DNA from 2 places in the Achromobacter sp. FW305-C-28 genome. Region 1 is predicted to be linked to the other one. Evidence: predicted binding sites of a transcription regulator. Region 1 holds the regulator's gene; the other holds the start of a gene.
The links. Region 1 encodes LexA, which represses DNA repair genes until DNA is damaged. Its sites were predicted from a motif close to ACTGTATNNNNATACAGT; they were not measured.
Positions count from the first base shown of each region.

Region 2: a site for LexA is predicted at 11,269-11,286, ahead of imuA (translesion DNA synthesis-associated protein ImuA). Genes of this name have one in related genera too.

Region 1 is NZ_JBYSYL010000004.1:276,334-292,345, reverse strand. It holds gene AC3WMR_RS13455 (IscS subfamily cysteine desulfurase) at 1-263, opposite strand, end outside; gene iscR (Fe-S cluster assembly transcriptional regulator IscR) at 285-827, opposite strand; gene AC3WMR_RS13445 (low molecular weight protein-tyrosine-phosphatase) at 1,020-1,511, opposite strand; gene uvrB (excinuclease ABC subunit UvrB) at 1,761-3,929, opposite strand; gene AC3WMR_RS13435 (amino acid aminotransferase) at 4,007-5,206, shown strand; gene lexA (transcriptional repressor LexA) at 5,377-6,027, shown strand; gene lon (endopeptidase La) at 6,207-8,657, opposite strand; gene clpX (ATP-dependent Clp protease ATP-binding subunit ClpX) at 8,911-10,209, opposite strand; gene clpP (ATP-dependent Clp endopeptidase proteolytic subunit ClpP) at 10,311-10,964, opposite strand; gene tig (trigger factor) at 10,969-12,279, opposite strand; gene loiP (metalloprotease LoiP) at 12,447-13,202, opposite strand; gene AC3WMR_RS13400 (TIGR00645 family protein) at 13,459-14,007, shown strand; gene AC3WMR_RS13395 (cold-shock protein) at 14,104-14,310, opposite strand; gene AC3WMR_RS13390 (DUF924 family protein) at 14,628-15,191, opposite strand; gene AC3WMR_RS13385 (cold-shock protein) at 15,357-15,560, opposite strand; gene AC3WMR_RS13380 (hypothetical protein) at 15,934-16,012, opposite strand, start outside.
Region 2 is NZ_JBYSYL010000003.1:296,879-312,890, reverse strand. It holds gene AC3WMR_RS10240 (FUSC family protein) at 1-584, shown strand, start outside; gene AC3WMR_RS10235 (DUF1656 domain-containing protein) at 581-793, shown strand; gene AC3WMR_RS10230 (efflux RND transporter periplasmic adaptor subunit) at 796-1,716, shown strand; gene AC3WMR_RS10225 (efflux transporter outer membrane subunit) at 1,771-3,192, shown strand; gene AC3WMR_RS10220 (hypothetical protein) at 3,408-4,241, shown strand; gene AC3WMR_RS10215 (thiamine pyrophosphate-binding protein) at 4,256-5,989, shown strand; gene AC3WMR_RS10210 (Bug family tripartite tricarboxylate transporter substrate binding protein) at 6,030-7,028, shown strand; gene AC3WMR_RS10205 (SDR family NAD(P)-dependent oxidoreductase) at 7,132-7,914, shown strand; gene AC3WMR_RS10200 (IclR family transcriptional regulator) at 8,016-8,816, opposite strand; gene ypfH (esterase) at 8,857-9,573, opposite strand; gene AC3WMR_RS10190 (amino acid permease) at 9,629-11,185, shown strand; gene imuA (translesion DNA synthesis-associated protein ImuA) at 11,354-12,052, shown strand; gene AC3WMR_RS10180 (Y-family DNA polymerase) at 11,982-13,451, shown strand; gene AC3WMR_RS10175 (error-prone DNA polymerase) at 13,479-16,012, shown strand, end outside.

The DNA.
Region 1 (16,012 bases):
AAATTGGCAGCGCCCTTGATGGCCAGGTTGTCCGATTCCGTGGCGCCGGAGGTCCAGACGATTTCACGGGGGTCGGCGTTCACCAGCTTGGCCACTTCTTCGCGAGCGCGTTCGACCGCGTCCTCGGATTCCCAGCCAAAGGCATGGCTGCGCGAAGCGGGATTGCCAAAGTTCTCGTACAGCCAGGGCACCATCTTGTCGACGACACGGGGGTCGACAGGCGTCGTGGCCGAATAGTCCAGATAGATCGGGCGGGTGGTCATTTCTACAACTCCTGATGCTGCTTATACGGTGGCGTTGGCCGCGACGGTCGTGGTCGGGGCATTGGCGGCGGCATTGGCGCCCCCCACCCGATTCACACGCACCGCGCAGGCCTGCGCTTGATTGTTGGCTTCCTGCAGTTGGCGCACGCGCTGCTGATCAACCAGATCTTGCAGGGACACCGAATCCAGGTAATCCACCATCTTGCGATTCAACGTCGCCCAGAGCTCGTGCGTCATGCACTTGCCGGGCTTGCCGTCGTTGCCGCTCGTACAGTCCCGCTTGCCGCCGCAGCTGGTCGCGTCCAGCGGCTCGTCGACGGCAAAGATGATGTCGGCTACGGTCACGTTGCGCGCCAGGCGAGCAAGCGAGTAGCCGCCGCCGGGGCCGCGCACGCTGTCCACGAGTTCGTGGCGACGCAGTTTCCCGAACAGCTGTTCCAGGTACGAAAGCGAAATGTTCTGACGCTGGCTGATGGCCGCAAGAGTGACCGGGCCGCTATGCTGCCGCATAGCGAGATCGATCATGGCAGTCACGGCGAAACGCCCTTTGGTAGTTAGCCGCATGGTGGGTTCCCTGTGATTCGGCAATGGCCGCCGGCGAATCCGGCGGTCAATACCCGAGTAATTGGCTCAAGTATAGCAAATTCCCGACTAATTTGGTATGGCTCCCGGCTAGAAAAAACCGCGCAGTTGCGCGGTTTTTTTCACTACCAAATTGCCCAGGGCCGCCCGTGGGCAGCCTGGCGCACCAGGGGATCAGGCCGCCTGGTACTGGGTAGCGCGCTTGCGGACCAGCTCGAGCACGCCCTGACAGGCATCTTCGAGGTAGTCGAGCACTTTGCCGAAACCGTCGGCGCCGCCGTAATACGGGTCCGGCACGGTGGCTTCTTCGAACTCGTTGGCAAAGCGCATCAGCAGCATCAGCTTGTGCTGGTAGGCCTTGGGGCACTGCTGCTGCATGGCAGACAGGTTGTCCCAATCCATGGCGAGGATGAGATCGAAGTCGCGGAAATCTTCTGCGGTGACCTGACGCGCCTCGCAGTGCGTGATCTCGTAGCCGCGCTTACGCGCCGCAGCCTGCGCCCGGGCATCAGGCGCCTCGCCGATATGAAACGCGTGCGTGCCCGCGGAGTCGATGCGAACCACATCGCCCAAACCCGCGTCGTTCACCAAATGGCGAAACACGCCCTCTGCGCTCGGCGAGCGACAGATATTGCCCATGCAAACGAAAAGTACCTTGGTCATCATGGGAGTAAGTGTGCGGGAAAACCCGAGATAAGGCAAGCTTTTTTTACGGCGCCGGCCAGGATGCCGCGCTGATACGTCACCTTAAATATTCACTATAAATCATATAGTTACAGCCCACACTTAAAGTCTGAGACGATGCTTCCGGCGGATCAATTGTCCAAATATTGAGCATGTAAATGCTACGGCGCGCGTATCCCCACTGTTCAGCGACCTGTCAGCGCACAGATACATTTAGATACTGCAATAGCGTCATACCGCCCCGTCCAACAGCACCCGCTGCTTCAACGCGTTCAGCGCGTCGCGGGCTGCCGCGGCCTGTTCGAATTCCAGATTGCGGGCGTGGTCCATCATCAGCTTTTCCAGGCGCTTGATCTCGCGCGCCAAAGCCTTTTCGTCCTTCAGGAATTCCGCGGGCACCGCGGCTTCCAGGGCGTCGTGCTGCACCGGCGCCACGATGCCGTCGATCAACTCGCGCACCGCCTTGTGCACGCCGCGCGCGGTGATGCCGTTGTCGGCGTTGAACTGCAGCTGCTTGGTGCGGCGGCGGCTGGTTTCTTCCATGGCGCGCTGCATCGAATCGGTGATGCGGTCGGCATACAGGATGGCGTGGCCGTTCAGGTTGCGGGCCGCCCGGCCGATCGTCTGGATCAGGCTGCGCTCGGACCGCAGGAAACCTTCCTTGTCGGCATCCAGGATGGCCACCAGGGACACTTCCGGAATATCCAGGCCTTCACGCAGCAGGTTGATCCCCACCAGCACGTCGAACGTGCCCAGGCGCAGGTCGCGGATGATTTCGACGCGTTCCACCGTATCGATGTCCGAGTGCAGGTAGCGCACCCGCACCCCGTGCTCGGACAGGAAGTCCGTCAGGTCTTCGGCCATGCGCTTGGTCAGCGTGGTGACGAGCACCCGCTCGCCCTGCCCCACGCGCGCCTTGATCTGGCCCAGCAAGTCGTCCACCTGTGTGCGGGCAGGCAGCACCTCGACGATCGGGTCGACCAGGCCGGTGGGACGAACCACCTGCTCGATGACATTGTCGGTGTGCTCTTTCTCGTAGGCGGCGGGCGTGGCCGAGACGAACACGCATTGGCGCATCCGGGCCTCGAACTCCTCGAGCTTGAGGGGCCGGTTGTCCAGCGCCGACGGCAGGCGAAAGCCATACTGCACCAGCGTCTCTTTACGCGACCGGTCGCCGCGATACATGGCGCTGAGCTGGCCGATGGTGACGTGGCTTTCGTCGATGAACATCAGCGCATCGGACGGCAGGTAGTCGATCAGCGTGGGCGGCGGATCGCCCGGCGCCGCACCCGACAGGTGGCGCGAGTAGTTCTCGATGCCCTTGCAAAAGCCCAGCTCCTGCAGCATTTCCAGGTCGAAGCGGGTGCGCTGCTCCAGGCGCTGGGCCTCGACCAGGTGGCCGTCGTCGACGAAGCGCTTGACCCGTTCGCGCAGTTCTTCCTTGATGGTCTCGATGGCGCGCATGACCGTGTCGCGCGGCGTCACGTAGTGCGAGCCAGGGTAGACGGTAAAGCGCGGCAGCTTCTGGCGGATACGGCCGGTCAGCGGATCGAACAGCTCCAGGCTTTCGATCTCGTCATCGAACAGGGTCAGCCGCAGCGCCAGTTCGGCGCTTTCCGCCGGGAAGATATCGATGGTTTCGCCACGCACCCGGAACACGCCGCGCGTGAATTCCGCGTCGTTGCGGGTGTACTGCATGGCCACCAGGCGCGCCAGGATCTCGCGCCGCGAAATCTGGTCGCCGGCGCGCAGGATCAGCACCATGGCGTGATAGTCGCCCGGGTTGCCGATACCGTAGATACACGACACCGTGCCCACGATGATCGTGTCGCGGCGCTCCAGCAGGCTCTTGGTGGCCGACAGCCGCATCTGCTCGATGTGCTCATTGATGGACGAGTCCTTTTCAATGAACAGGTCGCGCGTGGGCACGTAGGCTTCGGGCTGGTAGTAATCGTAGTACGACACGAAATACTCGATCGCGTTCTTGGGGAAGAACTCGCGCATTTCGGCGTACAGCTGGGCCGCCAGGGTCTTATTCGGGGCCAGAACCAACGCCGGTCGCCCGAGCTGGGCAATGACGTTGGCCATGGTGTAGGTCTTGCCCGAACCGGTCACGCCCAGCAGGGTCTGGAACATCAGGCCATCCTGAATGCCCTGCACCAGGCCCTCGATGGCCGCCGGCTGGTCGCCGGCGGGCGGGTACGGTTGGTACAGATGAAACGGGCTGTCCGGAAAATCCACGAATCCGGCACCCGCCGGGCCCGCACCGGGTACAGCCGTAACGGGGGCAGCGCCGGTCGATGCGATGGTCGACTCGCTGGTCGATTCGCTGGCTGCGCCAGCAGTTGCACCAGCGGCGGCCGCGCCCGCAGCACTCGGGTCTATTGCGCTCTTAGGCATGCTAGACTGTTCCCAGGGTAAACCCCCCATTATCCACAGCACTTCCCACTGCGTCCACTCACCCTCAGCAGAGTCCCATGAGCACCCTTTTCGATTCCGTCGAACTCGCGCCGCGCGACCCCATTCTTGGTCTGAACGAACAATACAACGCGGATACCCGCCCCGGTAAAGTGAACCTGGGCGTTGGCGTGTACTACGACGACCAGGGTCGGATTCCCCTGCTGGGCGCCGTGCGCAAGGCCGAAATCGCCCGCATCGAAGCCGCCGCTGCCCGCGGCTACCTGCCGATCGAAGGCATCGCCGGCTACAACCAGGGCGCACAAGCCCTGCTGATCGGCAAGGATTCCCCGCTGGTCACCGAAGGCCGCGTCCTGACCACCCAGGCCCTGGGCGGCACCGGCGCCCTCAAGATCGGCGCCGACTTCCTGCGCCAGCTGCTGCCGACCTCGAAGGTCCTGATCAGCGATCCCAGCTGGGAAAACCACCGCGCTCTGTTCGAACGCGCCGGTTTCGAAGTCGGCACCTACGCCTACTACGACGCCGCCACCCGCGGCCTGAATTTCGACGGCATGTTGGCAGCCCTGAAGGCTGCGCCGGCCCAGACCGTCGTCGTGCTGCACGCTTGCTGCCACAACCCCACCGGCGTGGACCCCACCTTCGAACAATGGCAGCAGATCGCCGCCGTCGTGAAGGAAAACAACCTGGTCCCGTTCCTGGACATCGCCTACCAGGGCTTCGGCGAAGGCCTCAAGGAAGATGCGGCCGTCGTGCGCCTGTTCGCCGACCTGAACATGACCATGTTCATCAGCTCGTCGTTCTCGAAGTCGTTCTCGCTGTACGGCGAGCGCGTCGGCGCCCTGACTGTCGTGGCCGGCAGCAAAGACCAGGCCACCCGCGTCCTGAGCCAGCTCAAGCGCGTCATCCGCACCAACTACTCCAACCCGCCCACCCACGGCGGCACGATCGTCTCGACCGTCCTCAACACGCCTGAACTGTTCGCCATGTGGGAACAGGAACTCGGCGGCATGCGCGACCGCATCCGCCTGATGCGCAAGCAGCTGGTCGAGAAAATCAAGGAACACGGCGGCAAGCAGGATTTCAGCTTCGTGCTGCAACAACGCGGCATGTTCTCGTACTCGGGCCTGACGTCGGCCCAGGTCGACCGCCTGCGCGAAGAGCATGGCGTCTACGCCGTCTCCAGCGGCCGCATCTGCGTCGCCGCCCTGAACAGCGGCAACATCGACCAGGTCGCCAAGGGCATCGCCGCGGTGCTGTAAACCGCCTCGCATAGCCGGCACATGTCAGACGGGACCTTCGGGTCCCGTTTTTTATTACACGCCTGCCATGGCCGCTTGCCGTCTATATCGACACCCGCTTGCTTTTTTGCGTTATGTCCCCCAGAATGCTGCTGTATATATGTACAGTCCGACCCCAACGGATCATCGCCATGGCCAGCAAACTCACTGATCGTCAACAGCAAATCCTGGACCTCATCCGGCAAACCGTCGCGCGTACCGGGTTTCCGCCCACCCGCGCCGAAATTGCCCTGGCCCTGGGATTCCGCTCGCCCAACGCGGCCGAAGACCATCTCAAGGCCCTGGCCCGCAAAGGCGCCATCGAACTCACTGCGGGCGCCTCGCGCGGCATCCGCCTGAAAGATGCCTCGGCCGCCCCCACGCAAGCCGCCCTGCCCCTGCCGGGCCTGGCGCAACTGCTCCTGCCGCTGGTAGGTCGGGTGGCCGCGGGCAGCCCCATCCTGGCCGCCGAGCACGTAGAACGCGAAATCGGCGTCGACTCCAGCCTGTTCGCCCAAGCGCCCGACTACCTGCTCAAGGTCCGCGGCATGAGCATGCGCGACGCCGGCATCCTCGAAGGCGACCTGCTCGCCGTCAAGAAAGCCTCCGAAGCCCGCAACGGCCAGATCGTGGTGGCCCGCCTGGGCGACGACGTCACCGTCAAGCGCCTGCAACGCCAACATGGCCGTATCGAGCTGCTGCCCGAAAACCCCGACTTCGACACCATCGTGGTCGAAGCCGACCAGGAATTCGCCCTCGAAGGCATCGCGGTCGGCCTGATCCGCACGCACGCCCTGCATTGATGCGGCACTGAACCGCGCGCCAGGCGGGCCTTTCAGGCCTTGCCAAGCCACGCACAGCGCCCACTTCGCCAGCGTAGTTCAGGGCACACTGCAGTTCAGAGGCAAGCTCCAAAAAAGAAACCCCGCCATGGCGGGGTTTCTTGTTGCAGGCGCCGCAAGCAGCGCCCTCCAGGCCGGGATCAGTGCTTGAGCACCGGATCCGTCGAACCCGGCTCGGCCGGCTTGGCCACCAGCGGTTCCTTGACCGCCTCGTCTTCAGCCAGCGGTTCGGGCAGACGCTCCAGAGCCAGTTCCAGCACCTTGTCGATCCAGCGGACCGGCACGATCTCGAGATGGTTCTTGACGTTGTCCGGGATCTCCGCCAAATCCTTGACGTTTTCTTCCGGGATCAAGACCGTCTTGATACCACCACGGTGGGCGGCCAGCAGCTTTTCCTTCAAGCCGCCGATCGGCAGGACTTCGCCACGCAGCGTGATTTCGCCGGTCATGGCGACATCGGCGCGCACCGGAATGCGCGACAGCGCCGACACCATGGCCGTGGTGATCGCGATACCCGCGGACGGACCGTCCTTGGGCGTCGCGCCTTCCGGCACGTGCACGTGCATGTCGTGCTTCTCGAAGACGCTGTCGGCAAAGCCCAGGCGACGTGCCCGCGAGCGCACCACCGTACGAGCCGCCTCGACCGATTCCTTCATCACGTCGCCCAGCGAACCGGTGCGTTGGATCACGCCCTTGCCGGGCATGTCCGCCACTTCGATCGTGAGCAGGTCGCCACCGACTTCCGTCCAGGCCAGGCCGGTCACTTGGCCGATCTGATTTTCCTTTTCGGCCATGCCGAAGGTGTAGCGGCGCACGCCGAGGTAGTCGCTGAGGTTGTCGCCCGTGACATTGACCGGCTTGACCTCGAGGGTCTTGCCTTCGGCCTTGGCGCGATCGGTCTGGGTCAGCAATTGCTTGATGACCTTGCGGCAGATCTTGCCCACTTCGCGTTCGAGCGCACGCACACCGGCTTCGCGGGTGTAATAGCGCACGATATCGCGCAAGGCGCTGTCATCGACGGTCAGCTCGGTATCCTTTACGCCGTTGTTCTTCATCAGCTTGGGCAGCAGATGGTCGCGGGCGATGTGGATCTTTTCTTCCTCGGTGTAACCCGACAGGCGGATCACTTCCATGCGGTCCAGCAGCGCCGGCGGAATGTTCAGCGTGTTGCTGGTCGCCACGAACATGACGTCGGACAGATCGAAGTCGACCTCGATGTAGTGGTCCTGGAACGTGTGGTTCTGCTCAGGGTCCAGCACTTCGAGCAATGCCGACGAGGGATCGCCGCGGAAATCCATGCCCAGCTTGTCGATTTCATCGAGCAGGAACAAGGGATTGCGCACGCCGACCTTCGACATGTTCTGGACGATCTTGCCCGGCATCGAACCGATGTAGGTCCGGCGATGGCCGCGGATCTCGGCTTCGTCGCGCACGCCGCCCAAGGCCATGCGCACGAACTTGCGGTTCGTGGCCTTGGCGATGGACTGGCCGAGCGAGGTCTTGCCGACGCCCGGAGGGCCGACCAGGCACAGGATCGGCGCCTTGACCTTGTCCACGCGCTGTTGCACGGCAAGATATTCAAGGATGCGTTCCTTCACCTTCTCCAGGCCGTAGTGGTCGTTGTCCAGTACGGTTTCGGCGTTGGAGATGGAATTGTTGATCTTGCTCTTCTTTCTCCAGGGGAGATTGATGAGCGTATCGATGTAGTTGCGCACCACGGTGGCTTCGGCCGACATGGGCGACATGAGCTTGAGCTTCTTGAGCTCGGCATCGGCCTTTTTACGTGCCTCTTTGGGCATGTGGGCAGCGATGATCTTCTTTTCGAGCTCTTCGATGTCCGCGCCTTCTTCGCCTTCGCCCAACTCTTTCTGAATGGCCTTGACCTGCTCATTCAGGTAGTAGTCGCGCTGGCTCTTTTCCATCTGCTTCTTCACACGGCCGCGAATCCGCTTCTCGACCTGGAGGATGTCGATTTCGGTTTCCAGCTGCGTGAGCAAGCCTTCGAGGCGCTCGGAGGTGCCGACGATCTCGAGCATTTTTTGCTTCTGCTCGAGTTTCAGCGGAAGATGCGCGGCGATCGTGTCGGCCAGGCGGCCGGCGTCATCGATGCCGGCGAGCGAGGTCAGGATCTCCGGAGGGATCTTCTTGTTCAGTTTGACGTATTGCTCGAACTGGGCAACGATCGCGCGGCGCAAGGCCTCGGTTTCGGAGCCTTGGACGGCGTCCGGCTCGATCGGGGTGACCTGGCACGTAAAGTGCGAATCGGCGTCTTCGATGCTGTTGATGCGGGCACGCTGGGTGCCTTCGACCAGCACCTTGACGGTGCCGTCGGGCAGCTTGAGCATCTGCAGGATACCGGCAACGCAGCCGATCTCGTAGACGTCTTCGGGGGTGGGATCATCCTTGCCGGCGGACTTTTGGGCCACCAGCATGATGCTCTTGCCCGCTTCCATCGCAACCTCGAGCGCGCGGATCGAGCGCGGACGGCCGACGAACAGCGGGATGACCATGTGCGGAAACACCACGACATCGCGCAGTGGCAGCAGGGGAAGGTCGATCGGGTCGGAAGGCAGGGTCTGGCTGGCAGACATAGGAGGTTCCTCGGTATGACTCGGCGTATCGGGGACAGGATGACCGGGTATACCCGGGCATCTTCGTCAGTTACGTCTGTTATGGGAACAATAGCCGAAAATTCAAGATCCCGGCTGCCGGATAAACAAAACGGCAAAAAAAACAGCGGCCGGTATCCCTTGTTTTCTTGGACACGCCCCGAGAGCATGCGTTCAACGCCTGGCCCCGAGGTAAAAAAACCCGTTACGAGAACGGGTTTTTCTGAAATAACCGTCAGGCCGCGGCGTCGCGGACTTCTCCGCGCTCGGGCTTTTCGGCGGCGCTTTCTTCGTCCGCGTAGATCAGCAAGGGCTTGCCCTCGCCTTCGATGGCGCCTTCGTCCAGCACCACGCGCTTGACGTTGCCTTGCGAAGGCAGGTCATACATGGTGTCGAGCAGGGCCTGCTCGATGATGGAACGCAGGCCGCGGGCGCCCGTCTTGCGCTTGAGCGCCTTGCGGGCGATGGCCTTCAAGGCGGCCGGGCGCACGTCCAGCTCGGCGCCTTCCATGGCGAACAGCTTCTGGAACTGCTTGAGCAGGGCGTTCTTGGGCTCGGTCAGGATCTGGACCAGCGCGGCTTCGTCGAGCTCGTCCAACGTGGCGACCACCGGCAGACGGCCGACCAGTTCCGGAATCAGGCCGAACTTGATCAGGTCTTCGGGTTCGACCTCGGAGAACAATTCGCCCACGCCGCGTTCGGACTTGGCGCGCACGGAGGCCGAGAAGCCGATGCCGGACTTTTCGGTACGGTCGCGAATGACCTTTTCCAGTCCGTCGAAGGCGCCGCCGACGATGAACAGGATGTTGGTCGTGTCGACCTGGACGAAGTCCTGGTTGGGGTGCTTGCGCCCGCCCTGCGGGGGCACCGAGGCCACCGTGCCTTCGATCAGCTTGAGCAAGGCCTGCTGCACGCCTTCGCCCGACACGTCGCGGGTGATGGACGGGTTGTCGGACTTGCGGGAAATCTTGTCGATTTCGTCGATGTAGATAATGGCGCGCTGCGCCTTCTCGACTTCATAGTTGCAGTTCTGCAGCAACTTCTGAATGATGTTTTCGACGTCTTCGCCCACGTAACCGGCTTCGGTCAGCGTGGTGGCATCGGCCATGACGAACGGAACGTTCAGCATGCGCGCCAGCGTCTGCGCCAGCAACGTCTTGCCCGACCCGGTGGGGCCGATCAGCATGATGTTGCTCTTGGACAACTCGACTTCGTCGCCCTTGATTTCGCCGTGGCGAATACGCTTGTAGTGGTTGTAGACGGCCACCGCCAGCATGCGCTTGGGCGAGGTCTGCCCAATGACGTACTGGTCGAGGAACGTCTTGATCTCAGCCGGAGTGGGCAGTTCGGAACGAATCGCCGCGCGCGCGGTAGCCTGCGCTTCCTCGCGGATGATGTCGTTGCACAGGTCTATGCATTCATCGCAGATGAATACCGACGGACCCGCGATCAGCTTGCGGACTTCGTGCTGGCTTTTATTGCAAAACGAGCAATGCAGCACTTTTGCGTCTGCCGATCCCTTTTTTTCTGGCATATGTAGTCGTATCTCAGGTAAAGAAGCGCCGGACCGGGTAAACGGCCCGGCGCCTGCGCTTACTCAAACGTGGCGGTAGCGGGTCAGACTCAACCGGGAAGTCAGCCTTCCGAACGGGAGGTCATCACCTTGTCCACCAGTCCATACGATACCGCATCTTCGGCGGACATGAAGTTGTCACGTTCCGTGTCCAGGGCGATGCGCTCGATCGACTGGCCGGTGTTGTCGGCCAGGATGCGATTGAGACGCTCGCGCAGGTCCAGGATCTCGCGAGCCTGGATCTGGATGTCGGAGGCCTGCCCCTGGGCGCCGCCCGAGGGCTGGTGGATCATGATGCGCGAGTTGGGCAAGGTAAAGCGCTTGCCCTTCTTGCCAGCCGCCAGCAGGAAGGCGCCCATGCTGGCCGCCAGGCCGGTGCACAGGGTCGACACGTCCGGCTTGATGAACTGCATGGTGTCGTAGATGGCCATGCCCGCGTACACCGACCCGCCAGGCGAGTTGATGTACAGGGAAATGTCCTTGTCAGGATTCTCCGATTCCAGGAACAGCAACTGCGCCACGACCAGGTTGGCCGTCGCGTCGTTGACCGGGCCCACCAGGAAAATGAGCCGCTCGCGGAGCAGACGCGAATAGATGTCGTAGGCGCGTTCGCCGCGCCCCGACTGCTCGATCACCATGGGAATGTAGCCCAGGCCGGTGGGGGTCACCGAAGACCCGCCATTCATTGCCGCATAGAAATCGGTGAATCTCTGCATAGTGTTACGCCATCCCCATCAACTGATCGAAAGGCACCTTTTCTTCGGTGACCTTGGCCTTGTCCAGAACGTGTGCAACGACGTTGTCTTCGAGCACGATAGCCTCGATTTCAGCACGACGTTGACGGTCAGCCAGGTAATAGCTGACAACCTGGGCGGGTTGTTCGTAGTTTTCCGCGAATTCTTCGATGCGGGCACGAACCTGTTCCGGCTTGGCTTGCAGCTGGGCTTGCTTGACCAGTTCGGACACCAGCAGACCCAGGCGCACGCGGCGCTCGGATTCGGTGGAGAAGGCTTCGGCAGGGATCGGCACGGACTCGGCGTTCGGCACACCGCGTTGCTTCAGTTCTTCGCGGGCAGCGGCGATGCGGCTTTGCACGTCGTTGTCGACCAGGGCCTTCGGCACGTCGAACTTGCCGGCTTCGACCAGGGCGTCCATCACGCTGGACTTGGTACGGCCTTGCGAGCGCACCTTGACTTCGCGTTCGATGTTGCTGCGGATGTCGGCCTTCAGCTTTTCGACGTCGCCTTCGGCCTGGCCGAGGGACTTGGCGAATTCAGCGTTCAGCTCGGGCAGGACGCCTTCAGCCACTTCCTTGACGGTGATGGTGAATTCGGCGGTCTTGCCAGCGACTTCCTTGCCTTGGTAGTCGTCAGGGAACTTCAGCGGGAAGACCTTGGATTCGCCAGCCTTCAGGCCGCGGGCGGCTTCTTCGAATTCCGGCAGCATGCGGCCTTGGCCGAGCACGAACGGGAAGTCTTCGGCCTTGCCGCCTTCGAACGGCACGCCGTCGATGGTGCCGGCGAAGTCGAGGGTGACGCGGTCGCCGTCTTGCGAGGCGCGGCCTTCACGGGCTTCGAACGTGGCGCGCTGCTTGCGCAGAACGTCCAGGGTCTGTTGCACTTCGGCGTCGGTGACGGCGGTGTCAAAGCGGGTCACGGCCAGTGCCGACAGGTCGGGCACGGTGACTTCGGGGTAGACCTCGAACGTGGCGGTGAACGCCAGCGTGTCGTCGGTGACGCCTTCGGTCTTGGGTTCCAGGTTCGGGGCACCGGCGACGCGCAGCTTGGCGCCGTCGACGGCTTGTTCGAACGCACGGCCAACTTGGCTATTGATCACGTCGTAGCGGATGCCGGGGCCATGGCTGCGCTCGAGCATGGCGAGCGGCGCCTTGCCGGGACGGAAGCCGGGCACCTTGGCGGTACGGGCCACGCGCTTCAATTGCGCCTGGACTTCCTTTTCGACGTCGGCCACCGAGACGGCCAGATCAACACGGCGCTCCAGGCCGGAGAGGGTTTCAACCACAGGCTGCATTAAAAGACCTATTTTCCGAGAGATAAGAGATGACGGGCGGATAAACGCGCCATTTTACCGGAAACTTCCGGAACCCTGACGCAAAGGGGTGCGAGCCCCCGGATAAGCCCGGATGCTCGCACCCCGTTTCCACCCCCGAAGGGAGGCAAACGCCCGCTTGGGACGCTTTATTTCGCTTTGGCGATGCGATCTTCGATGTGCTGAGCGCGCTTTGCCGAAGACGGATGGGAGCTCATCATATCGCTCTTGCCGCCATCAAGCTCGGCCAGCTTCTGGAACGCGGTCACCAGACCCTTCGTGTTGAGCTTCTTGGCCTGCAGCTGGTCGAACGAGTAGTCGTCGGCGGCGCTTTCCTGCGATTGCGAGAACTGCGCGTTGATGAACTTCTCGGTCAGGTCGCCCAACTGGGACGAATTCAGGGCGGCGACGGTGGCGCCCCCGGCAGCGCCAGCGGCGTCGCGCGCGGCCGACACGGTGTAAGCGGTCTGCATAGCCTTCTTGCTGTGGCCCAGGGCCACGTGGCCGATTTCGTGGCCGACCACGCCCATCACTTCGTCGTCGGTCATCATGTCCATCAAGCCGCTATAGACGCGGATGCAGCCGTTGGCCATGGCCCAGGCGTTCACGTCCTTGGTGATGTAGACCTTGTAGTTGGCCTTCTGGCCGTTCACGGTGCCGCCCAGTTGCTTGGCAATCTTCTGCAAGCGGGCGTCGTACTTGCTGCCCGGTGCAGCGATCTTTTCCTGGGAATCGCTTTGCGCGCACGCCTTGTCGGACAAAGTCTTGATTTCGGCATCGCTGAGGGTGGCGGCCTGCACCACCTTGCTGCCGGCGCCCACCAGGCCCCCGATGTCGAGGGCATGCGACGCGGAATAAGGGGCAAGCGCAACGGCCAGGGCGGCAACGGTGTAGCGGATCTTCATGGAAAAACTCCTCTTGACTGACTCTTTGCGAGTGAGGCGGCAATTCTATATACGCCAAAAGGTCGCAAACCGTTTCGCCACAGAGTTTCGCAAATGCGAACTTCACTTACACAAAAGGCATGCAAATGACTCGTTAGCGTGGTAAATACCGTCGCCGCGATACCGAATTGTCATCAAAAACAAATTCCCGAGTGGTCCGGCATTGATAGAATTGCCGCCGCACTTTTTCGCACCCAACCTTGGCTCGCAACCACTCATGACCCCGAATACCCCTCCCCGCCTTGGCCTGCTGCCCAGCCTGATATTCAGTTCGCGCTGGCTGCAGCTGCCGCTTTACCTGGGCCTGATCGTCGCCCAGGGCGTCTACGTGATGCTGTTCCTGAAGGAACTGTGGCATCTGCTGACGCACGCCAACAGCTTTGGCGAAATGGAAATCATGCTGCTGGTGCTGGGCCTGATCGACGTCGTGATGATCTCGAACCTTTTGGTGATGGTGATCGTCGGCGGCTACGAAACCTTCGTGTCGCGCCTGCGCCTGCAGGGCCACCCCGACCAGCCGGAATGGCTCAGCCACGTCAACGCCAGCGTCCTGAAGGTCAAGCTGGCCATGGCCATCATCGGCATCTCGTCGATCCACCTCCTGCGCACCTTCATCGAAGCCGGCACCCTGGGCACGCCCAATGCCCGCTTCTCCGAGGCCGGCGTGATGTGGCAGACCATCATCCACGCCCTGTTCATCCTGTCTGCCCTGGGCATCGCCCTGATCGACAAGCTGTCCACGCCGGCGGCGCACCCCAAGCACTGACGCCTCGCCCGCCCCGAAAAAGAAAAAGCCCCTGCACATTGCGTGCGGGGGCTTTTTATTGGAGCGGGCCGTTACCGGACCGCTACAGGACGGAACTCAGGCTGCCACCTTGATGTTCTTGGCGCTGGGGCCCTTGGGGCCGGTACCGACCTCGAACGTGACGCGCTGGTTCTCCTGCAGCGACTTGTAGCCTTCGCTGCGGATTTCAGAGTAATGAGCGAACAGATCCTTGCTGCCGTCGTCGGGCATGATGAAGCCATAACCCTTTTCGGCGTTGAACCACTTGACGATGCCGGTTGCCATGGAATTTCCTCGAACCTAAAAGATGCGATTGCTCGCGGGGCGCCAGATCATCAAGGATGGGAGAGGAAGCAACCGCAGCACCACTGACGGCGACAAGTTAAACGCAGACCGCGTCTCTTGAAAATCTCGCTGAACCCAGTGTATTGGCGAACCCTGAAAAACGTCAAATATGCGAGCTTCCGCAGGCCCGCGCCCCGCTTGGGCCGGCGCAAATCGGGTGGATATTTTCAACTCGCCATGCACCGATACATGCGGATACCGTGGGAGCAGCTGGGGCGAGGCAGCAAGGAAAAGCGGCCTGGGCTGGGCCCTCGACCTCAGCCAGCAAAGCCGCCTGCATCCAGGAATTCCTGCTCGGGCTGGGTGGTGTGGCGACCCAGCGCGGCATTGCGATGCGGGAAGCGGCCGAAACGCTTGATGATGTCGCGATGCAGAACCGCCCAGCGCACGGCGTCGGCGCCCAGCGGTTCCATCAAGGCGACCGCGCGGTTCTGCGCCGCCAGGTTCTCGGCGTGCTCGAAGGGCAGATAGAAGAACTGGCGCAGCGATGGGTCGACCGCCAGGTCATGCCCCGCCGCAATGGCGCGCTCGGCAAACACCAGCGCCAGGGGGTCGGTGGCGAACATGTGGGCGGTGCCACGATAGGCGTTGCGGGGGTACTGGTCCAGCAGGATCATCAGCGCCAGCGCGCCGTCAGGATCCTCCAGCCAGGCATCCAGCTGCCGGGCCGCCGCGGCCAGGTGGGCCACCCCACAGCGCTGCCGGAAACGCTCGTCGAAGGCCGCATCCTTGGTGAACCAGGCCTGGGACCCCGCATCACGCCAAAACGCCACCACGTCTTGCGGTTGCAGGGAAAGCGGTGTCTGGCCGGAATGGGTCATGGGATTCGTCCTGTATCGGGTGCACGCCCGGCACGGAGCCAGGCAAGAAGCTGAAAGCTGCGGCAAGGATACCGCGCCCGGCCGGGCGACATGAAAAAGGCCCCCTTGCGGGAGCCTCAGATGCAAAAAAGCCCCCGAAGGGGCTTTTCCGAAAAGCCAGAACCTTTACAGGACCTGGATCTTCGTGGCTTGCGGGCCCTTGGGGCCATTGGCCGTCACAAAGCTGACGCGCTGGTTCTCTTCCAGAGACTTGAAGCCCGAGCCCTGAATTTCGGAGAAGTGAGCGAACAGGTCCTTACCACCCGCTTCCGGGGTGATGAAGCCATAGCCTTTTTCCGAATTGAACCACTTAACGACGCCGGTTTCCATACTGTATTTCCTAGAGATAATGGGCAAATGCCCGGAGGTCACGAATCAATCAAGGAGGGGACAGTAGAACAATAACGCTGAGCCGGAAAAGGCACGGCACTGAACGAAAATCGCAACGCTTGTGATCGTGTGCCGACACTATCGTTATGTTCCCCTCACAAGTCAACATAATCCTAAAAAATACGTGCCAATAATGCAACAAAGAGAAACTGCGCACAAAATTTACACGTTTTCATAGGCAAAAAGGAGTCCTGCATAGGTGTAAACACCCACGCATCATAAAAAAACAATCGAGGCTTATATAAATGCCGTCAAACGCGCATCGGACTCATACGCCGTTTGGGTCGGGCACTTTTTTGGTTTGCCGTCAGGCTTACTCGTCGATAGGTAAGCCCAACAGATCGAGCGCCGCGCCAAAAGCCTCGGGGCCCGAGCAAAGGAAAACCGCCACG
Region 2 (16,012 bases), on a different contig from region 1:
TGGTGTCGTTCATCGACACCCAGGTGGCGCAGTGCATGGGCGTGGGCGCGGCCGCCATCATCGCCGCCATCTTCCGCACCGTCAGCGCCGACTGGAGCGCCCGCCGCATCCAGGCCGCCAACTGGAAAGAACTGGCCGTGCTGGCAAGTTCGCCGCGCGCCCCGGCGCGCCACACCTACGCCGCCCGCATGCTGGACCGCATCGGCCTGCTGCAGCCGCGCCTGGCCATGGCCAAGCGGCCCGACGACCTGGTGGCCGCCGACGCGCTGAAAGACCTGCGCGTGGGCCGCGACATCACCGAATTGCAGCACGCCCGCCGCCACCTGCCCATGGCCGACGCCACCATCGCCCCGGTGCTGGCCAGCCTGGCGCAGTTCTTCCGCGCCCGCTCGTCGTGGCGCGCCGGTGAAAAGACGCCGGACATGCTGGCGCAGATCGACCGCGCGCTGGCCAGCGTCTCGGCCACGCCGGCTGGCACCGCCGCCCGCGACCGCGCGGTGGTGGCCCTGGTGGGCCTGCGCCGCGCGTTCTTCCCGGACGCGGCCGACTATCAACCCGCCCATCCCACGCTGGAAACCCCATGATCGGCGAATTCAACCTCTACGGCATTTACTTCCCCTGGCTGCTGGTGCTGGGCGTGGTCACCCTGGGCGTGGCCTGGGCCGTGCGCCGCGTGCTGGCGCGCGCCGGCCTGTACCGCCTGGTGTGGCACCCCGCGCTGTTCGACCTGGCGCTGTTCGTGGTGCTGCTGTACGGCGTATCCCTCATTTCCCCTTATTTTCTGCAGAGATAGGTATGAAACTCCCCAATGCCCTGCGCCCCGCCGCCATCGGCAAATTCGCGCTGACCGCCGCCGTCGTGGTGGCCGCCGTGGCCGCCGGCTGGCAGCTCTGGGTGCACTATGAAGTCGAACCCTGGACCCGCGACGGCCGCGTCAAGGCCTACGTGGTGCAGGTGGCGCCGGACGTGTCCGGCCTGGTCACCGCCGTGCCCGTGCACGACAACCAGGACGTCAAGGCCGGCGACCTGTTGTTCGAGATCGACCGCGCCCGCTTCCAGCTGGCCTTCGACCAGGCGCAGGCGTCCGTGCACTCGCAACAGGTGGCGCGCGAACAAGCCATGCGCGATGCCAAGCGCAACCGCTCGCTGGGCCAATTGGTGGCCGCCGAGGCGCTGGAACAAAGCCAGACCAAGCTGCAGCAGACCGAGGCCGCGCTGGCCCAGGCCGAAGTGCAGCTGAACACCGCGCGCCTGAACCTGGAACGCAGCCGCGTGCTGGCCGCGACCGACGGACGCATCACCAACCTGGACCTGCGTGCAGGGTCGTACGCCACCGCCGGCCGCGGCGTGATGGCGCTGGTCGATTCCAGCTCGTTCTACGTCGAAGGCTACTTCGAGGAAACCAAGCTGCCCGGCATCCACGAAGGCGACCCCGTGACCGTCACGCTGATGGGCGACAGCCGCCAGATCCGCGGCCACGTCGAGAGCATCGCCCTGGGCATCGCCGACCGCGACCGCAGCACCAGCGCCAACCTGCTGCCCAACGTCAACCCGACCTTCAACTGGGTGCGGCTGGCGCAGCGCATTCCGGTGCGCGTGAAGATCGACGAGGTCCCCGACGGCGTGCGCCTGGTCGCCGGTCAGACCGCCACCGTGGCAGTAGGCGCCGCCGCCGCGCCGCGCGCCGGCGAACCCGCGGCCAGGCAGCCGTCCTGATCCGCGCTTCCCTCAACCCTTTCAACCCATCGACAACGCCAAGCCGTAACCGCCATGAACACCAAACTCTTCCTGCCGCTGATGCTGGCCGCCGCGCTGGCCGGGTGCACCACCGTGGGCCCTGACTACCAGGTGCCCGCCGGGTCGGTCGCCACGCGGCAGAGCGCGCAGGTGCCGTTCACCGAAGCGCAGGAAGGCGTGTTCCAGCAGAACGCGGTGGCCGGTCACTGGTGGCGCCTGTATAACGACCCGACGCTGGACGGGCTGGTCGAACAGGCGCTGGCGGCCAACACCGATCTGCGCGTAGCCAGCGCCAACCTGGAACGCGCCCAGGCCGCGGTGCGCGAAACCCAGGCGCAGCAACAGCCCAGCCTGGGCGTGAACGCCTCGCCCACCTTCGGCCACGTGTCCGGCATCCAGGAACTGGCGCCCGGCATCGATTCGCCCAACCGCTGGTCGTATTCGGCCGGCGCCAGCATGTCGTACCAGCTGGACCTGTTTGGCCAGATCCGCCGCGCCGTCGAAGCATCCACCGCCGACGCCGAATCGGCGCAGGCCGCCTACGACGCCACCCGCGTCACCGTGGCCGCGGAAACCGCGCGCGCCTACGCTAATCTGTGCGCGGCCGGCATGCAGCTGGCCTCGGCGCAGCATTCCGTGAAGGTGCAGCAGGAATCGCTGGACGCCGTGTCGCGCCTGCAACGCGCCGGCCGTGGCACCGCGCTGGACGTCACCCGCGCGCGCAGTCAGCTCGAACAGCTGCAAGCCAACCTGCCGCCCTTCCAGGCCCAGCAGCGCACCGCGCTGTACCGGCTGGCGGCCCTGACCGGCAAGACGCCGGCCGAGATTCCCGCGTCGTTGCTGCAATGCGCCGCCGCGCCCAAACTGGCGCAGACCATTCCCGTGGGCGATGGCGCGCAATTGCTGCGCCGCCGTCCCGACATTCGCCAGGCCGAACGCAGCCTGGCCGCCGCCACCGCGCGCATCGGCGTGGCCACGGCCGACCTATATCCCAAGATCACGCTGGGCCTGTCCGCCGCCTCGGGCGGCCCCGCCGCCATGTTCGGCGACCGCGGCACCTTCAGCTGGAGCGTCGGCCCGCTGATTTCCTGGACGCTGCCCAATACCGGCGCGGTGCAGGCCCGCATTGCCGAAGCCGAAGCCAACACTCGCGCCGCCGTCGCACGCTTTGACGCCTCGGTGCTCAACGCCCTGCGCGAAACCGAAAGCGCGCTGGTGGTCTATGCCCGCCAGCTGGACCGCGACGCCTCGTTGCAGGCCGCGCGTGACCAGGCCGCCGTGGCCGCCTCGCAGGCGCGCCAGCTGTTCCAGTACGGCAAGACCGACTACCTGACCGTGCTGGACGCCGAACGCACGCTGGCCACCAACGAAAGCGCGCTGGCCGCCAGCCAGGCCGAACTCAGCAACGACCAGATCGCCGTGTTCCTGGCGCTGGGCGGCGGCTGGGAGAAGTAAGCGCCGCTGCGGACGGGCCGCTCGGCCCGCCTGCTCCTTGCCCGTTCGGGCACTCTTCCAGAAATTGATTTCCATAATATGGAGACATCATTGCTCCAGGGAAACGCACGCTCGTAGAATCGCCTGCAGAACATCATTGATAGCTGCACGGAGATAACCCAGCCCTTGAGCGCCGCCTCTGCGCCACCAGGGTGTTGGGATAAAAAATCCATAATATGGAATACGAGACAGACACCCGGGAAGCCCGCGTCCTGGACAGCATCACCAAGCTGGCGCCCGAAGACGCCGGCCGTGTGGTGATCGCCGGTTCGCACGGCGGCCGCTACGCCGCGTATTGCGCAGCCCGCGGCCGGGTCCGCGCGGTGGTGCTGAACGATGCGGGCGTGGGCTGCGAACAAGCCGGCATTGCCGGCCTGCACGACCTGCAGCAATGGGGCGTGGCCGCCGCCACGGCCGACTATCGCAGCTGCCGCATCGGCGACGGTGCCGACATGGCGCGCCACGGCATCATCAGCCACGTCAACGACCTGGCCTATGCGCTGGGCTGCCGGCCCGGCATGGCGGTCGCACAGGCGGCTGCCCGGCTGGCCCGCGCCGACCTGGCGCCCACCCACCCCGCGCCGCAGAAAGAAGCGCGCCGCATCCTGGCCACCGGCGCCGATGGCGCAGCGCGCGTCATCGGCGCCGATTCGGTCTCGCTGCTGGGCCCCGCGGACGACGGCCTGATCGCCGTCACCGCCTCGCATGGCGAACGCCTGGCGGGCCTGGCCATCGACGGCGTGCGCGCCGAACCGCGGCTGGTGACTTTCAACGACGCCGGCATCGGCAAGGACAGCGCCGGCATCGGCCGCCTGCCCTTGCTGCAGCAGCGCGGCATCGCGGCGCTGACGGTATCGGCCCATAGCGCCCGCATCGGCGATGCCCGTTCGTGCTTCGAAGACGGCGTGGTGTCGTCGGCCAACGCCCGCGCCCGCGACCTGGGCTGCCGCCCCGGCATGGCCCTGAAAACCTTTATCGACGCCCTGCTGACAGGGCGCGCAATCCACTAGGGAGCAACGTCCGCATGTCGGAAAAACTGGAAATCACGGGCGGCGAAGCCATCGCCCGCATGTTCGCGGCGCATGACGTCGGCCTGATGTTCGGCATGGGGGGCTTTCAGCTGCTGCCGTTTTACGACGCGGTGCGGCGCCTGAAGCTGAACCACAACCTGATCAACGACGAACGCTGCGCGGTGTTCGCGGCCGACGCCTACACCAAGGTCAGCGGCCGGCCCGCCGTGTGCGACGCCACGCTGGGGCCGGGGGCGACGAATCTCGTCACCGGCTTGGCCGAAGCCTACAATGCCGGCACCGCGATGGTGGCGCTGGTGGGCGATTCGCACCGCATGCATTCCTGGAAGAACATGACCCAGGAAGCGCGCCAGCTGGAAGTGCTGAGGCCGGTGGTGAAAGACGTGCTGCGGGTCGAGAAGATCGAACGCATCCCCGAGCTGGTGCGGCGCGCCTTCGCGGTGGCCACCAGCGGCCGCCCCGGGCCGGTGGTGCTGGACGTGCCCGAAGACATCGCCCATGAAGTCCACGCCTTCGACGCCGCCGCCTTCCATGCCGTGGATACCTACCGCCGCGCGCCCGCGCTGCGCTGCCGGCCCGATGCCGACGGCCTGGCGCAGGCCGCCGCCATGCTGGCCGGCGCCGCCCGCCCCCTGATGCTGTGCGGCGGCGGCGTACACATCAGCGATGCCGCGCAGGCCGTGCAAGACTTCGCCCGGCGCTACAACATTCCCGTGGCCCACACCATGAGCGGCAAGGGCGCGATCGCCTGCAGCGACCCGTTGAACGCAGGCCTGTTCGGCCGCTACAGCCGCATCGCCAACGAGCTGATATCCAAGTCCGACTGCCTGTTCGTGGTGGGCTGCAAGCTGGGCGAAGTGGCCACGCGCCGCTACGACCTGCTGTCCACGGGCGCCCCCATCATCCACCTGGACATCGTGGCCGAGGAATTCGACCGCACCACCACGCCCGCGCTGCGGCTGTGGGGCGACGTGCGCGCCACACTGGCCGACCTGGACCAGCACCTGGCCGCGCAGCCCGATGCCGGCGCCTTGCGCCGCCAGGGCTACGCCGACGAAGTGGGCCAGGCCATGCACGCCTGGCGCGAATCCGTGCAGGGCAAGCTGACATCGGCCGACCGGCCCATCGGCATGGCCCGCCTGATGCACGAGATCAACGCCAGCCTGCCCGAAGACGGCGTGCTGGTGGCCGACGGCGGCTTTGCCGCGCACTGGGGCGGCCTGCTGTTCGACACCAAGCGCGCGGGCCGCGGCTTCGTGCCCGACCGCGGTTTTGCGTCCATCGGCTACGGCATTCCCGGCGCCATCGGCGCAGCGGCCGCGGCCCCGGGCCGGCAGGTGGTCAGCCTGACGGGCGACGGCGGCTGCAATATGTCGCTGGGCGAACTGGAAACGGCCGTGCGCATGGGCCTGGCGTTCACGCTGGTGGTGGTCAACAACGCCGCGTCGGGCTATATCAAGGCGCTGCAGCACCTGATGTACGGCAGCGGCAGCTACCAGTCGTCGGACCTGGCGGAAACCCACTACGCCAACGTGGCGCGCGCGCTGGGCTGCAATGGCATCCGGGTGGAGGACCCGGCCGAGATACCCGCCGCGCTGGCCGCCGCCTACGCCTGCCGCGATCGGCCGACGGTGCTGGACGTGGTGGTCACGCGCGACCCCGCGCACATGCTGCCGGGCGTGGACAGCCGCGCAGCCAAGATCAAGCCGGGCGACCGCATCGCCTGAGCCAATAAAAAAACATCATTCCCACGCGAGGAGACAAACCATGAAAATCCGCAACTGGCTGACCCTGGGCGCTGCCGCCCTGGCCGCTGCCCTGGCGGGTCCTGCCGCCGCCCAAGGCAATGCGGCAAGCACCGCCGGCAACTACCCCGACCGCCCGATCCGCCTGATCGTGCCCTTCCCGCCCGGCGGCACGTCGGACGTGGTCGGCCGCATCTTTGCCGAGGCGCTGGGCAAGCAGATCGGCCAGCCGGTGGTGGTGGAAAACCGCGGCGGCGCGGGCGGCACGGTAGGCTCGCGTGCCGTGGCCAGCGCCACGCCGGACGGCTACACCCTGCTGCTGGGCACGTCCAGCACCAACGGCACCAATTCGGCGGTGTACAAGAACCTGCCCTACGACGCCGTCAAGGACTTCACCCCGGTCACGCAGATCATCCGCGTGCCGGGCGTGATCGTGGTCAACAAGGACTTCCCGGCCAAGGACTACGCCGCGTTCTTCGCGCTGATCAAGGGCGCGCCGGGCAAGTATTCCTACGCCTCGTCGGGCAACGGCGGCGCCACCCACATGGCAATGGAATACTACAAATCGCTGTCGGGGCTGGACATGATGCACGTGCCGTATCGCGGCACCGGCCCCGCGCTGAACGACGTCATCGCCGGCCAGGTGCCCATCCTGTGGGACACGGCGGCCTCGTCCATGGCGCACATCCAGTCCGGCAGCCTGCGCGCCATCGTGGTGGCCGCCAAGAAGCGGCTGCCGCAACTGCCCGACGTGCCCACGTTTGCCGAGGTCGGCCTGCCCGACTACGACGCCGAAATGTGGAACGGCCTCTTGGCCCCCGCCGGCCTGCCCGCTCCCATCCTGGCCAAGCTGAGCGAGGCCTCGCGCCGCGCCCTGGCCGACCCGGACGTGCAGGCCAAGTACGCCGGCGTGGGCGCCTACGTGGTGGCCGACCAGCCCCAGGCCTTCGCCGCGATGATCAAGGAAGACGTGGCCAAGTGGAAGAAGGTGGCCGACTTCGCCCACATCTCGGCGGACTGACATGAGCCAGGCAGAGAGGGAGCCATCCCACGAGGGCCGGTCGAACCCGGGACAACCAGGCTCGGGTCAATCGGATTCGGTCCGACCTGGCGCGAGCCGGCGCATGCAGGGCAAGACGGCCCTGGTGTTCGGCGCCGGCTCGTCCGGGCCAGGCTGGAGCAACGGCCGCGCCGCCGCGGCCCTGTACGCCCGCGAAGGCGCGCACGTGTTCGCGGTGGACCTGCGGCCCGAATCGGCCGAGGAAACCCGCCAGATCATCCTGGACGAAGGCGGACGCTGCACCGCGCTGGCGGCCGACGTGACCAACGGCGGCCAGATCCTGGCGGTGGTGCAGGCCATGCGCGAGCAGGCCGGCCGCATCGACGTGCTGCACAACAACGTCGGCATCACCGAAATGGGCGACCCCATCGAGGCCAGCGAAGCAAGCTGGCACCGCGTCATCGACACCAACCTGACCGGCGTGTTCCTGACCTGCAAGCACGTGCTGCCGGTCATGCTGGCCCAGGGCGGCGGCAGCATCGTCAACATCTCGTCGCTGGCGTCGATCCAGGTCAACACCTACCCCTACACCTCGTACTACGCCGCCAAGGCCGGCCTGAACCACCTGACCCGGGCGCTGGCGGTGCGCTACGCGCCCGACAACATCCGCGTCAACGCGGTGCTGCCGGGCGTGATGGACACGCCACTGATCTACGCGCAGATCACGGGCCAGTTCGAAGACGTCGAGGAAATGCGCCGCCGACGCAACGCGGCCAGCCCGATGGGCCGCATGGGCGACGCCTGGGACGTGGCCCATGCCGCGCTGTTCCTGGCCAGCGACGAAGCCCGCTACATCACCGGCGTGTGCCTGCCGGTGGACGGCGGCAAGTCCTGCGCGGGGCGGTAACGGCCGGCTTGCCGCGTTGCGTGGCGGGGCCGGCTTGCCGCATTGCGCAGCGAGGCCGGCCAGACCGGTCAGCGATGCCGGTCACGCGCCCGCCGGGCCTGTCAGGCCCGCGGCGCCAGTTCCGCCGCCAATTCCGTGGCGGCGCGCTGCAGCGATGCCACCACTTCCTGCAAACGCGCACCCGACAGGCGCGAACGGATCGCCGCCACGCTCAACGCGGCCACCACGTGCTGCGCGCGGTCGAACACCGGCACGCCCACGCCCAGCATATCGGGGATGATGCGGCCCGGGTTCAGCGCATAACCGTGCTTGCGCGCCGCGGCGATGTCCTCGCGCAGCATGGCGGTGGACGGCAGGTCGGGCGCGGCCGACGCGTCATAGCGCGCCAGCACCCGTTCGATGTCGTCATTGGGCAGGAACGCCAGCAGCGCCAGGCTGCCCGCCCCCACGCCCAGCGGGCGGCGGTGGCCCACTTCCAGCGTCAGGATCTTGATGGGAAAATCGCCCGTCTTGCGGTCGACGCAGACGGCCTCGTGGCCCGAGCGCACCGACAGGAAACTGGTATCGCCGGTGGACTGGGCCAGGCGCAGCACCGCCGATTCGGCGATGGCCTTGATGCCATGGCGGCTTTCGGCCGCCAGCCCCAGAATGTAAGACTCGCGCCCCAGGCTGTACGTCTTGAGCTTGGGATTCAGCGACAGGAAGCCTTCCTGCAGCAGCGCCGTCAGCATGCGGTGCGCGGTGGGCGGGGTCAGGCCCAGTTCGCGCACCACGTCGGTCAGGCCCACGCCGCGCGCGGGCGCCGCACCCACGTACTTCAGGATGCGCAGCACCCGGAAAATGCTTTGCGCGCCGCCAACGGGGTCCGCCTCGCGCGCGGCCGCGGATTTCGCGGGGCTCATCGGACAGCCCTCGTCCGGCAAGACGCTCGGGCGCGCGGGTTCAATGCAGCGTGGCGCCGTCGGGTGGCGCCTGGTTCAGGCCCAGCGCCGCTTCCCAGCTGCGCAGCGGCACGCAAGTTTGCAGCCGCACGATGGCGCGCTGGATCAGGGCCGGATGCAGCTCGTGGCCCACGTGCGTGGCGATGTCGATGGTGGCGTCGCCGTGCAGTTCGTCCAGCCGCGCCTGCGCGGCCTGGATGTGCGACACGTGCATCACGGGGTCGTCGGCGCCATGCAGCAGGTGCAAGGTGGTGTATTGCGGCGCGGCCTTGGGCAGCTGCGCATAGCGGCCCGAAAAGGCGATCACGCGCCCGGCCATGCCGTCGTGCGCCTGCACCAGTTCAAGCGCCATGATGGCGCCCTGCGAAAAACCGGCCAGCGCGGTGTCTGACTGCAACAGGCCGAAGCGGGCCTGGGCCTGGCGCACATAGGCTTCCAGCGGCGGCATGGCCTGGGCCACGCGTTCGGGGCGGTTGTCTTCGGAAACGCCGCGCACCGAGAACCACTGGCGGCCGGCGCCGCCGCCGTCAAAGGGTTCGAAACCTTCGGGGATCAGCACCGCGGCGGCAGGGAACGCGGCGCGCACGGCCTCGGCCAGCGGCAGCAGGTTGTCGGGCAAACCGCCCACGCCGTGCAGCAGGATGAACAGCTGGCGCACGTCGGTGCCAGGTTCGGGCAGGAATTCGAGCGAGCGGGAAATCGGGGGAGAAGCAGCCATGTAACGGCTCCGCAAAGGCACTGGATAGCCCCATTGTAAAATGCGCGCCACACGCATTTCGACGCATTCCATGAAAACACCGACGACAGACTCGGGAAATCCTCCGGCCGGCCAAAACCAGTTGCACCGCGTGCTCAAGGCACGCCACCTGACCATGATAGCCCTGGGCGGCGCCATCGGCACCGGCCTGTTCATCGCCTCCGGCGCGGCCATCGCGCAGGCTGGGCCGGGCGGCGCGCTGCTGGTCTACCTGCTGATTGGCCTGATGGTCTATTTCATCATGACCAGCCTGGGCGAACTGGCCACCTTCATGCCCGTCTCGGGCTCTTTCTGTACCTATGCGTCCCGCTATGTGGACGGCGGCTTCGGCTTTGCGCTGGGCTGGAACTTCTGGCTGAGCTGGGCCACGGTGGTCGCGGTGGACGTGGTGGCTGCCCAGCTGGTGATGGCGTACTGGTTCCCCGATACCCCCGGATGGATCTGGAGCATCGTGTTCCTGGGCGTGACCTTCGGCCTGAACGCGTTCTCGGCGCGCAGCTTCGGCGAGGCCGAATACTGGTTCGCCATCATCAAGGTCGTGGCCGTCCTGTGCTTCATCGTGCTGGGCCTGGCCATGCTGGTGGGCATCATCCATAGCGACGCGCCGGTGGGCATGCGCAACTGGGCGGTGGGCGACGCGCCCTTCGTGGGCAACGCCGCCACCTGGGTGGGCGTGGCCATGGTCGTGGCCTATTCGTTCCAGGGCACCGAACTGGTGGGCGTGGCGGCCGGCGAATCCGAAAACCCGCGCCGCAACGTGCCGCGCGCCATCAACCACGTGTTCTGGCGCATCCTGCTGTTCTACGTGCTGGCCATCCTGATCATCGGGCTGCTCATTCCCTATACCGACCCGCAACTGCTGCGCAACGAGGTCGAGGACATCGCCGTCAGCCCGTTCACGCTGGTGTTCCAGCACGCCGGGCTGCTGTCGGCGGCCACCGTGATGAACGCGGTGATCCTGACGTCGGTGCTGTCGGCCGGCAACTCGGGCATGTACGCCGCCACGCGGATGCTGTTCAACATGGCCGTCGAAGGCCAGGCCCCGGCGATCTTCAAGCGCCTGACCCGCAGCGGCGTGCCGCTGTACGCACTGCTGGCCACCACCGCGCTTGCCTGCCTGTGCATGTTCAGCGTGGTCTACAGCCCCAAGGCGGTCTACATCTGGCTGCTGAATTTCGCGGGCATGACCGAATTCATCGTCTGGCTGAGCATCGCCGTCAGCCACTACCGCTTCCGCCAGGGCTACGTGAAGCACGGCTACGACACGGCCAACCTGCCCTACAAGGCCGGCCTGTTTCCGTTCGGGCCGGTGCTGGCCTTCGTGCTGTGCCTGCTGGTCACGCTGGGCCAGAACTACCAGGCCTTTCTGGACGAACGCATCGACTGGATCGGCGTGGCCTCGACCTACCTGGCGATTCCGTTGTTCCTGGCGTTCTGGATCGGCCACCGGCTGGTACGCAAGTCGCACTGGATCCGCTACGAGGACATGCAGTTCTACGGCCTGGAAGCCGATCGCGCAGCGGGGATTGGGCAGGATGAGCCGGCGGTGGCCGGCCAGAGCGTTCGGCCCTGAATCCACTGGGAGCGAAGATCTGGCGGTGATTCGGATGACGGCATAAAGCGGATACCTTCCGCTACTTCCGTCCGGGGTAATATACTGTATATTCGTACAGTATATAAATAGGCCCAGGCGCATCCCGCCTGGCTATTCACCCCAGGAAAACCGGGTCGTCCGCCCGCCATGCAGTCTCCAGAACACATCCACCCCGCCGTGTGGCGCGCCACCCAGCTGGCCCGGGGCGCCGCCCGCAGCCTGCCCACCGGCCACGCCGCCCTGTCGGCCGAGCTGCCGGACGGCGGCTGGCCGCTGGGCTCACTGATCGAACTGCTCACCCCGCAGCCGGGCATCGGCGAAATCCGCCTGCTGCGGCCGGCCCTGGCGCAACTGGAAACCCGCCGCGCCATTGCGCTGGTGCAGCCGCCGCATGCCCCGCATATCGCCAGCTGGATGAGCTGGCGGCTCGATCCCCGGCAACTGCTGTGGGTGGCCCCCGAAAAACCCCTGGATGCCCTCTGGGCCGCCGAACAGATCCTTAAAAACGGCAGTTGCGGCGCGCTGCTGTGCTGGCTGCCCCACGTGCGCCCCGAATCCCTGCGCCGCCTGCACCTGGCCGCCCAGGCCAGCGACCTGCTCTTTGTCGCCCTGCGCCCGGCCAGCGCGGCGCAAAACGCCACCCCCGCCCCCTTGCGCCTGGCGCTTGCGCCCGCCGCGGGCGGGTTGTCCGTCCATATTCTCAAGCGCCGGGGGCCGGTCTGCGACACCCCGCTGTACGTAGGCCTCGAGCCCGGCGCCCTTACGCCTTCCCGCCATGCGCCTCTGGATCGCCGCCTACCTGCGCTGCCTGCCGCTGGACGCCCTGCGCCCGCACTGGCCGCATGAAGACCAGGCCTACGCCGTTCTCGACCAGGAACGCGTCGCCGCCCTCACTCCCGCCGCTCATCGGGCCGGGGTGCGAACGGGCATGCGCCGCGGCGGCGCGGCCGCCATCGCGCCCGGCGTCGAACTGCTGACGCGCGAGCCCCTGGCCGAAGCCGACACCCTGCAAGGCGCGGCCCTGGCGCTGCTGCAATACACCCCCGAAGTCGCCCTGGCCGGCGACGACACCATTCTGCTCAACGTGGGCGCCAGCCTGCTGTTCTTTCGCGGGCCGCGGGCCCTGCACCGGCGCGTGGCCGCCACGCTGGGCGCACTGGACCTGCGCGTGTCGCTGGGCATGGCGCCCACGGCGGCCGGCGCCTGGCTGCTGGCGCACCGCCCGGGCCGCGCCCGGTTGCGCCGCACCCTGACGCTGCCCACGCTGGCGCGCCGCCTGGACGCCCTGCCCGTGGCCCTGTTGCCGCAGGCGCAGCCGCGGCTGGACTGGCTGCACGACATCGGCTGCCACACGCTGGCCGACCTGCGCGCGCTGCCCCGCGCCGGCCTGCAACGGCGCAGCGCCCCCGACCTGCTGCAAGCCCTGGATGCCGCCTACGGTCAGTCGCCCGAACTGCACCGCTGGATCGAACCGCCGCCCAGCTTCTCGCGCCGCATCGAACTCATGGACTACGTCGAGCACACCGACGCGGTGCTGGCCGTGGCGCGACGTCTGGCCGAACAGCTGGGCGGCTGGCTGGCCGCGCGGCAACTGGCGGTGCGACGCGTAGTGCTGCGGCTGGACCACGAACGCGGTCGCCACGCCCGCCCGCCCACCGAACTGGAACTGGCCTTGGCCCAGCCCGTCTGGCAGGCGCCCCAGATTCTCAACCTGCTGCGCGAAAAGCTTGGCCGCCTGACGCTCGAAGCCCCGGTCATCGCGGTGGCGCTGCTGGCGCCCGACACGGTCGACCAGCCCGCCGCCAGCACCACCCTGTTTCCCGAACCGGGCGGCACTGCGGCCGACCACGCCCGGCTGCTCGACCTGCTGGCCGCGCGGCTGGGGCGCGACCAGGTGCGCCGCCCCTGTCCCACGCCCGACCACCGCCCCGAAGCCGCCAATTCCTGGGGCGATGCGCTGGATGCCCCGCAACGCGCCGAGCCCCTGCCCGCCACGCTCGATCGCCCCTTCTGGCTGCTGGATCCGCCGCAGCCCCTGAAGCTGTCCGGCCACCGTCCGCAATACGCCGGCCAGGCCCTGCGGCTGATGCGCGGCCCCGAACGCATCGAAAGCGGCTGGTGGGACCCGGCCCTGACCGTGCGCGACTACTTCGTGGCCGAAGACGACGCCCGCGCGCGCTACTGGATCTACCGCGAACGCGACGACGAACACGCCCGCTGGTTCCTGCACGGCCTGTACGCCTGACGGCGCCCTTCTGCCCCGCGACCCGCCATGCAACCGTTCGACGATTCCCCTGATGCCCCCGATCCGCTGATCGGGCTGCCCGGCTATGCCGAGCTGCAGTGCCAGTCCAACTTCTCGTTCCTGCAAGGCGCCTCGCACCCCGAAGAACTCGCCGCCCGCGCCGCCGAACTCGGCTACGCGGCCCTGGCCATCACCGACGAATGCAGCCTGGCCGGCGTGGTGCGGGCCCACATGGAAGCCAAGACCCAGAAGCTGCCGCTCATCATCGGCGCCACCTTCCGGCTGCGCGCCGGCCCCGACGCCGCGCCGCTGGACCTGACCCTGCTGGCGCAGACCCGCGAGGGCTACGGCAACCTGTCCGAACTCATCACCCTGGCGCGCACCCGCGCCCCCAAGGGCGAATACCGCCTGGCGCCCGAAGACTTCACCGACCCGCCGCCCGGCTATGCGCACCTGCGCCACTTGCCCGAATGCCTGGCCATCCTGTCGCCCACCTACGGCGACGACCCCGACCGCATGGCCCAGCAGGCGCGCTGGCTGGCGGCCACCTTCGAACGCCGCGCCTGGGTCGGCCTGACCTTGCTGTACCGCTCGCGCGATGACCTGCACCGCGCCGCCGTCGAACAGGCCGCGCAAGCCGCCGAACTGCCCTTGGTGGCCCTGGGCCAGGTGCAGATGCACGTGCGTTCGCGCAAGCCGCTGCACGACACCCTGACCGGCATCCGCACCCATCAGTCCGTGGCGCAGTGCGGCTACGCGCTGGCCGGCAATGCCGAACAGCACCTGCGCAGCCGCATGCGGCTGGCCAACCTGTATCCGCCCGACGCCCTGGCCCAGACCCTGGTGGTGGCGCGCCGCTGCGCGTTTTCGCTGGACGAACTGCGCTACGAATACCCCGACGAAATCGTCCCGCGCGGCCACACCCCCGCCACCTTCCTGCGCCAGGAAACCCTGGCCGGCGCCGCGCGGCGTTTTCCGGCCGGGGTGCCGGCCAACGTCTCCGAGCAGATCGAAAAAGAACTGGCCCTGATCGCCGATCTGCACTACGAAGCCTATTTCCTGACCGTCTACGACATCGTGCTGTTCGCCCGCAAGGCCGGCATCCTGTGCCAGGGCCGCGGGTCGGCCGCCAACTCGGCCGTCTGCTACTGCCTGGGCATCACCGAAGTCGACCCGCGGCGCGGCAACAACCTGTTCGAACGCTTCATCAGCAAAGAACGCAACGAGCCGCCCGACATCGACGTCGACTTCGAACACCAGCGCCGCGAAGAAGTCATCCAGTACATCTACGAAAAATACGGCCGCCAGCGCGCCGCCCTGACCGCCGTGGTGATTTCCTACCGGCCGCGCAGCGTGCTGCGCGACACCGGCCGCGCACTGGGCGTCGACCTGGGCGTGATCGACGCCGTGGCCCGCGCCCACCAGTGGTGGGACGGCAAGAAGGAAATGCTGCGCACCCTGGGCGCCTGCGGACTGGACCCGGAATCCCAGGTGGCGCGCCAATGGGCCGCGCTGGCCCAGACCCTGATGGGTTTTCCGCGCCACCTGTCGCAGCACCCGGGCGGCTTCGTCATTTCGCGCGGCAAGCTGTCGCGGCTGGTGCCCATCGAAAACGCCGCCATGGCCGACCGCAGCGTCGTGCAATGGGACAAAGACGACCTGGACGCGCTCAAGCTGCTCAAGGTCGACGTGCTGGCGCTGGGCATGCTGTCGGCATTGCGGCGCACGCTGGAACTGGCCGGCCAGCGCCGCGGCCAGCCGCTGCGCCTGCAAGACATCCCCGAAGGCGATGACCCCACCTACGACATGATCTGCGACGCCGACACCGTCGGCGTGTTCCAGATCGAATCGCGCGCCCAGATGAGCATGTTGCCGCGCCTGCGGCCGCGCAAATACTACGACCTGGTGGTGCAGGTGGCCATCGTGCGGCCCGGCCCGATCCAGGGCGGCATGGTGCACCCCTACCTGCGCCGCCGCCAGGGCCGCGAAAAAGAAAGCTACCCCAGCGAACGCGTGCGCGGCGTGCTCAGCCGCACCATGGGCGTACCCATCTTCCAGGAACAGGTCATGCAGATCGCCGTGGTCGCGGCCGGTTTCACGCCCGGCGAAGCCGACCAGCTGCGACGGTCCATGGCGGCCTGGAAACGCAAGGGCGGCGTCGACAAATACCGCACCAAGCTGGTGGGCGGCCTGCTGGCCCACGGCTACACCCTGGAATTCGCCGAAGCCCTGTTCCGGCAGGTCGAAGGCTTTGGCGAATACGGCTTTCCTGAAAGCCACGCCGCCAGCTTCGCCCTGCTGGCCTATTCCAGCTCATGGCTCAAGCGCCACGAACCCGAGGCCTTCCTGGCCGCCCTGCTCAATTCCCAGCCCATGGGCTTTTACCCCGCGGCGCAACTGGTGCAGGATGCCCGCCGCCACGGCGTGCGGGTCCTGCCGGCAGACGTCACCGTCAGCGGCTGGGACTCGGCGCTGCAAGCCCTGCCCGGCGGGCAAGCGCCACGCCCCGCGCATCCGCACGCGCCACCCGCCGACGAAGCCCGCCCCGCCGTGCGGCTGGG